One region of the Arthrobacter sp. T572 genome, then DNA from elsewhere that is predicted to be linked to it. Evidence: predicted binding sites of a transcription regulator. Region 1 holds the regulator's gene; the other holds the start of a gene.

Evidence for each region. The regulator Rex, encoded in region 1, represses fermentation and respiration genes when NADH is low (regulators of the CRP and FNR family bind a similar motif). The targets are predictions, from matches to a motif close to CTTGTGAANNNNTTCACAAG.
Region 2: a site for Rex is predicted at 1,382-1,401, ahead of ACUYMZ_RS04550 (queuosine precursor transporter). Genes of this name have one in related genera too.

Annotation. Positions count from the first base shown of each region.
Region 1 covers NZ_JBRAZQ010000002.1:3,312,380-3,315,824, reverse strand. The annotation lists gene ACUYMZ_RS16530 (endonuclease domain-containing protein) at 1-156, opposite strand, end outside; gene ACUYMZ_RS16525 (HAD family hydrolase) at 337-1,152, opposite strand; gene ACUYMZ_RS16520 (glutaredoxin family protein) at 1,253-1,507, shown strand; gene ACUYMZ_RS16515 (redox-sensing transcriptional repressor Rex) at 1,581-2,288, shown strand; gene ACUYMZ_RS16510 (GtrA domain-containing protein) at 2,321-3,133, opposite strand; gene ACUYMZ_RS16505 (hypothetical protein) at 3,418-3,445, opposite strand, start outside.
Region 2 covers NZ_JBRAZQ010000002.1:708,878-712,322, forward strand. The annotation lists gene ACUYMZ_RS04540 (TIGR01777 family oxidoreductase) at 1-673, opposite strand, end outside; gene ACUYMZ_RS04545 (TetR/AcrR family transcriptional regulator) at 667-1,329, opposite strand; gene ACUYMZ_RS04550 (queuosine precursor transporter) at 1,613-2,320, shown strand; gene tgt (tRNA guanosine(34) transglycosylase Tgt) at 2,417-3,445, opposite strand, start outside.

The DNA of each region.
Region 1 (3,445 bases):
GAAGTCCCAGTCGGCGGGACGATAGATCCCTTGACTGACACCCTCGATAGTGGCCTCTTTCCTGAGCTGCCTTTGTTCCAGGCCCGCAGCTCGCGCCTCTTTGAGGGTGAAGGGAGCAGAAGTCACCAGGGTAGGAAGGGGCGACGGTTTTTGCATACCGGCATTGTTTCCCAGGAAGGCCGATGCGTGCAGAAGTTATCCACAGGCTGCTGCCGCCAACCATGAAGGGGTGAGAGAGGGTTGGGGTGGGTGGGGGTTTTGGTGAGAGAGGGTTGGGGTGGGTGGGGGTTTTGGTGAGAGAGGGTTGGGGTGGGTGGGGGTTTTGGTGAGAGAGGGTCAGCGCCGGGTGCGGAAGCGGCTGAATCCCCGCCATAAGCCGTAGATGGCGCCGCCGACTGTGGCGGCCTTGAGGCCGAGGGTTGCGGCCCGGCGACCTGAACGGAAGTCATACACAGGCCAGTTGTTCTCCCGGGCGTGCCTGCGCAGGCGTGAGTCGGGGTTAATAACGACGGGGTGGCCCACCATGGTGAGGAGGGGGATGTCGTTGGCGGAGTCGCTGTAAGCCCAGCAGTGGTCCAGATCCAGACCTTCCTGCTCAGCCACCAGTTGGACCGCGACGGCCTTGGCGGGGCCGTGCAGGATGTCGCCGACGAGCCGCCCGGTGTACATGCCACCTTCGATCTCGCCCACCGTTCCCAGAGCGCCAGTCAAACCCAGCCTGGTGGAGATGACCGTGGCAACTTCGATGGGCGTTGCCGTCACCAGCCATACCGGCCGGCCCACCCGAAGATGTTGCTCCGCCAAGGCTTTGGTGCCCGGCCAAATCCTGGACTCGATCATCTCGTCGTAGACCTCTTCGCCAAGGGCCTTGATGTCATCGACCGTGATCCCTGCCGCGAGCGTCAAGGCGGAATCGCGAACCGCGTGGACATCGTCCATGTTCTCGCCCCGCAGGACAAACTTGAATTGCTTCCAGGCAAACCCCGCCGCCTGTGACAGCGTGAAAGCCTTGCGTTCGTACATTTTGCGCGCAACGTGGAAGAGGCTGGCGCCCTTCATCAACGTATTGTCGACGTCGAAGAAGGCAGCTTCGCCGGTGTGCAACTGTGCTCGGGCAGTCGCGGCGACAGCGGCGTTCTTCTCCTCGGGCATGCCTCGAGTCTAGTCAATTGCCGGTGTCCTGCGCTGAGGGCACACAAAAGGCGATGCCGGGGGTGGGATGTGAGAGAGGAGACGGGGTTAATGTGGAGTCATGGCTGCTCCCGACATCGTTCTCCTCACCAAAGCTGACTGCCACCTGTGCACCGAGGCGCGTGCCGCCGTCGGGCGTGTTACGACCGCCTTGGGGATCGAATGGACCGAGCGCGGGATCGACGGCGACCCCGACCTCCGGGACCGGTTCGCCGAGGAGATCCCGGTGGTTTTGGTCAACGGCGTGCAGCGCGACTTCTGGAAGATCGACGAGCAACGGTTGGAGCGCACCATCAGGAAAGTCATGGAAGCCTGAGCCTGTTAGGTTGCATGCGGCCGCTTTGGTTGAGCCCGGCAATGAGCCATAGAGTGGAACAACAAGCGACGCAATGGAGAACACCGTGACTGCGCTGGAACCGTCCCCGGGAGCTACAACCGGAGACAACGAACCTGCGGCAAAGCAGATCCCGCCCGCGGCCGTGGCCCGGATGACCCTCTATTTGCGCGCGCTCAATTCGTTGCTGGCCGAGGGCGTGGAGCGTGTCTCCTCGGAGGCGCTGGCCGAGGCATCCGGCGTCAGTTCATCGACGCTCAGGAAGGACCTCTCCTACGTGGGCTCCTACGGGACCCGGGGCGTGGGCTATGAGGTCCAATACCTGAGCCGCCATATTGCCGCCGCGCTCGGACTGACCCATGACTGGAAAGTGGCGATCGTCGGCGCCGGAAACCTGGGCAAGGCGCTGGCGCGGTACGGGGGGTTCGAATCCCGTGGTTTTGACGTTGTTGCGATCTTTGACGCCGATCCTATGGTGATCGGCAACGAGGTTGGGTGGCTGCGCGTCAGCGACTCCGCTGAACTGGAACGCGTCCTGGAACGCACCCATACCAACATGGTGGTCCTGGCACTGCCGGCCACGGTGGCGCAGGAAGTATGCGACCGGGTCATCGCTGCCGGCATCCGCAGCATCCTCAGTTTCGCCCCGGTCCTCCTCCAGGTTCCGCCCCACGTGAATCTCCGCAAGGTGGATATGGCCACCGAACTCCAGATCCTGGCTTACCACGCACAAAGGGCGCAGACACCGGGTCAAGCTGTGTAGCTCTACCGGGTCCGCGCCCTGTGCGTGATTCTTTAGCGGCCGTAGGGGTTCTGGTACGGGTTGCCGAACGCTTGCTGCTTCCGGAAGTACGGAGCCGACGCCGGCAGGTACAGCAGAACAATGGCCGCAACTCCCAGCAGGATCACCACCAGCTGGAGGAAGCCGTAGGTGGGACCGAGGGTAAACACGCTGGTCAAGCCGAAGACGGAAATCGCAGCGAAGACGGTGCCCAGGATGCGGGCCCAGTTCTTGCCCTTGCGGACCGGGAAGGCGACCAGTGCGTAAAGACCCAGGGAGATGATGGCTCCGATGACGCCGCTGACGGCAAAGAGGCCCTGCATGCCCTCGAAGGCCTCCGGCGGGAATTCCTGTCCCTGCCGTTCGGCCTCGGCAACCATCAGGTCAATCATCGGCTGCGCGCCGGAGAAGGCCAGGACCAGGGAGCTGATGGCGGAGAGGACGCCGGCGGCAATGATCATCCAGAAAGCGGTGTTGACCAACTGGGGAACACTGCTGGGCCCGGGCTGCTGGCTGGGCCAGTTGGTGTCCTGGCCGTACTGGGGCGCCTGCTGGCCGTAGGGGGAGGGCTGCTGGCCATACGGCGATTGCTGCCCGTACTGCGGGGCCTGTTGGCCGTACTGGGGCGATTGCTGTCCGTACTGCGGGGCCTGCTGCCCATACTGGGGCGCCTGCTGTCCGTACTGGGGAGCCGAAGGCTGTCCGGACTGCGGTGCCTGCTGCCCGTACTGGGGCGTCTGTCCATACTGGGGAGTGGACGGCTGGGAGCCCTGCTGCTCAGGCTGGGAATCGCCGGGGTTGGACGGCGGGTATGGAGGGTTGCTCATGGCATTCCTTTGCTTGGGTGGACTGCTGGTACCTCTGCCGGGAAAAGCAAAACCCTGCCCCCAGCGTGGTTCTGGTTCCACCGTACCTCCACGGTCCGGCGCGGGGGAGAATCACACGCTGGATTTCGCCCCTGAGCACCGCAAATCATCACGCGGGCGTACTCCTTGATGATGAAAGCCGCGGCCGGTCCAGTGGACCAGCCGCGGCTCCCGGCACTGTTTCGGTGCGAACCACGCATGCGGATGAATGCACGACGGCGGCAGCGCACCTGCCGTCGAATAGTTCAGGCGGTGCCCTTGACCGCCTTGAAC
Region 2 (3,445 bases), 2.6 Mb from region 1:
CAGCATATGGCGACGCCGCATTGACTGGCCCGGACAGCTCGGGCCGCTCGTGAAGGAACAGAACCGAATGAAACAAGTCCTCCACATGAATCCAGCTGAACTTCTGCGTCCCGCGGCCCATGTGCCCGCCCAGCCCGAGCCGCGCCAGGTTCCGGAAGGGACCCATGACTCCTCCGTCCCTGCCGAGGACAATGGCGATCCGCAGAGGAATTTTCCGGGTCAACGGAGTCGAGGCCGCCGCCAGTTCGTCCTCCCACGCGCGGGCCACGGAGACGGAGAATCCGCTACCCAACTCGCCAGCCATTTCGGACTGCGGCCGGTCCTCCGCGTGCCGGTAAATGGTCCCGGTGCTCGCATTGATCCACGTGCGTGGCGGTTCATCACAACGGGAGAGTGCGACCCCCAACGATCGCGTCGTCTGTACCCGCGAGTCAAGGATCTCCCGACGGTTCCGCTCGTTGTATCGGCAGTTGACCGTTCGTCCGGCGAGGTTTATCAGCAGTTCGGCGCCGTTAAGCGCCTTGGCGATGCCGCCGTCGTCGTTCCATTGGGCGTCAACCGAAGCGTCCCGCCCGATGGTGCGGACCTGCCAGCCCTCCGCGGCGAACCGCCGCCGGAAGTACCGTCCGATGAAGCCCGACGCTCCAGCGATCACCACTGTGGCTGTCACGATTGGGTCTTCACGCTGCGGACCAGTCCCAGGACGTCGTCGAACACCTTGTTGACGCCTGGGATCTTTGCCAGTGACAGCCCGCGCGCAACCAGCGGCGCCGCGCCGTCGATGAGCTTGCGGGTGCGGCGCTGGTTCTCGGAGGTGTCGTAGACCCAGAACAGTGCGATTCCCATATAGGCGAGCCAGAGGAGTTCGGGCAACTCCCCGCGCAGTTTTTTGGCGACCGCGGGAGAGGAACCGTCGACGGCGGTGCGGAAGATCGCGAGCGAAGCGTCCCGGGCCGCGGTGGACGCCTTTCCGAACGGATTAACGGGCGACGACGGCCGGATCGCCGTCGCGATGAAGTCGGAACCGAACTGGTGGTACGGGGTCATGACGTCTATGCCGGTGTGCAGCACGGCCTTGAGCCGGCCGGTGAGATCCTGCACGTTGTGCAGGGCCGCGGCCGCGGCGACAGCATGCTCGTCCTGCACCTGGAGATAGAGCTCGTGGACCAGCTCGTCCTTCGACGCGAAGTAGTAGTAGGCGTTGCCCACCGAGACGCCGGCCTCCTGGGCGATGGCCCGCATGGTGGTCTTCTCGAAGCCGACCTCGCGGAACATCTTCAGTGCGACGTCGGCTACGAGTTGCCGTGTTTGTTCGCTCTTGGCGGCCATGTTGGTTCCTCCGGCAGATTCTTGAACGTGTTCAAGAATGAGTGTGGCATAAGTTTTGAACGCGTTCAAACAGGGTGCGGGGTTTTGGTGAGAGAGGGTGGCGGCACAACAGCACTTGGGTGAGAGAGGGTGGCGGGAAACCGGGCGGAAGGTGAGAGAGCGTGCGGAGGGTGGGACAATGTAGCTGGTGCCGGGCAGGATGCCCCCACTACCCCAGTGCTAATACAGCGGGGCGCCGCGAGTTGCAGAGCGCCTGCGCGAACCACTACGAAACGGATGACCCATGCCCTCGCCTTCCGGCAGTACTTTGAGCAAGCCCGCACCGCGTTTTGCGTCCATCGGTTCCCCCTACTTCGGCATCATGCTCGCGGTCATGGCCGTGGTGCTGATCCTCTCCAACATCGGCGCTTCCAAAGGCGTGGTGCTCGGGCCCATCATCACTGACGGCGGTTTCTTTCTTTTCCCGCTGGCCTACATCCTGGGCGACGTCATGAGCGAGGTCTACGGTTTCAAGGTGGCCCGCAAAGCCATCATCACCTCGTTCGCCCTGAGTGTCTTCGCGTCGCTCTGCTACTGGGTGATCATCATCCTCCCCGGCTTCGATGACGACTACGGAACCGCCAAACAGGCAGCCATCGAGGGCGCGCTCGGGCCCGTTCCACAAATCGTCCTGGCGTCCCTGCTGGCGTTCCTCGCAGGCCAGACCATCAACTCCTGGATCCTGGTCAAGATGAAGGAGCGCACGGGAGAAAAGACCCTGTGGGCCAGGCTCATGGGCTCCTCCGTGGTGGGCGAGTTCGTCGATACCCTGATTTTCTGCAGCATCGCGGCGTCGGTGATCGGCATCTCCGACGTCGGCTCGTTCATCAATTACGTCCTGGTGGGCTTCCTGTACAAGACGGCGGTCGAGTTCATCTTCGTGCCCATTACCGTGCTGGTGGTGGGCTGGATCAAGAAGCGTGAGCCGAGCTACGGCGCAATCGCGGCCTAGCCCTTCGCCGGGTTCGCTGGAAAGGCACGGGGCCGCTGGAAGCTTCCCAACGCCGTCGCACGTTTCCCGCGAACCCGGCACCGGCACCAAGCAAAGCTAGGAGTAGTACCGCCCCAGCGTCTCGGCCTTGAACTCGAAGAAATCCCCGGATTCAATGGCCAAGCGGGCGTCGTCCACCATCTTCACCACGAAGCGCTCGTTGTGGATGGAGATCAGGGTTGCGGAGAGCATCTCCTTGGCCTTGAACAGGTGGTGGATGTACGCCCGTGAGTAGTTGGCGCAGGCGTAGCAGTCGCAGCCCTCCTGGAGGGGCCCGAAGTCCTTCTTGTACCGTGCACCGGACAGGTTGAACCGGCCGGACGGCGTGTAGAACGCGGAGTTCCGGGCCACGCGGGTGGGGGAGACACAGTCGAAGGTATCGGCCCCGTTCTCGATGGCGGTAAAGATGTCGTCCGGTTCGGAGATGCCCAGCAGGTGGCGGGGCTTGTCCTCGGGGAGTTCCTCGTTGCACCAGCGGACAATCGTCCCGAGGTTCTCCTTCTCCAACGCCCCACCGATGCCGTACCCGTCGAAGGGCATCGCGCCAAGATCGCGGCATGCCTTGCGCCGCAGGTCCTCGTACTGGGCGCCCTGGATCACCCCGAACAGGGCCTGGTACGGCTTGCCTGCCCGGGACTCAGTCAACGAGAAATGCTCCTCCAAGCAGCGCAACGCCCAGAGCCGCGTCCGTTCCAGCGACTCTTCCTGGTAGGCGCGGGAGTTCTGCAGGGTAGTCAGCTCGTCGAACGCGAACATGATGTCCGCCCCGATCTGGTGCTGGACCTGCATGGAGATCTCGGGGGAGAAACGGTGCTTGTCGCCGTTGAGGTGGGACTTGAACCAGACCCCGTCGTCATCGATGTGCGCCAGCCGTTCCTTCCCCGGGGCGACGGCGTCGTCGGGCCCGGACGTGTCGACGTTCTTCATGTCGATCACCTTCTTGAACCCGGAGCCCAAGCTCATTACCTGGAACCCGCCGGAGTCCGTGAAGGTCGGGCCGGACCAGTTCATGAAGGCGCCGAGCCCACCTGCGGCGTCGAGGATTTCGGGCCCGGGCTGGAGGTAGAGGTGGTAGGCGTTGGCCAG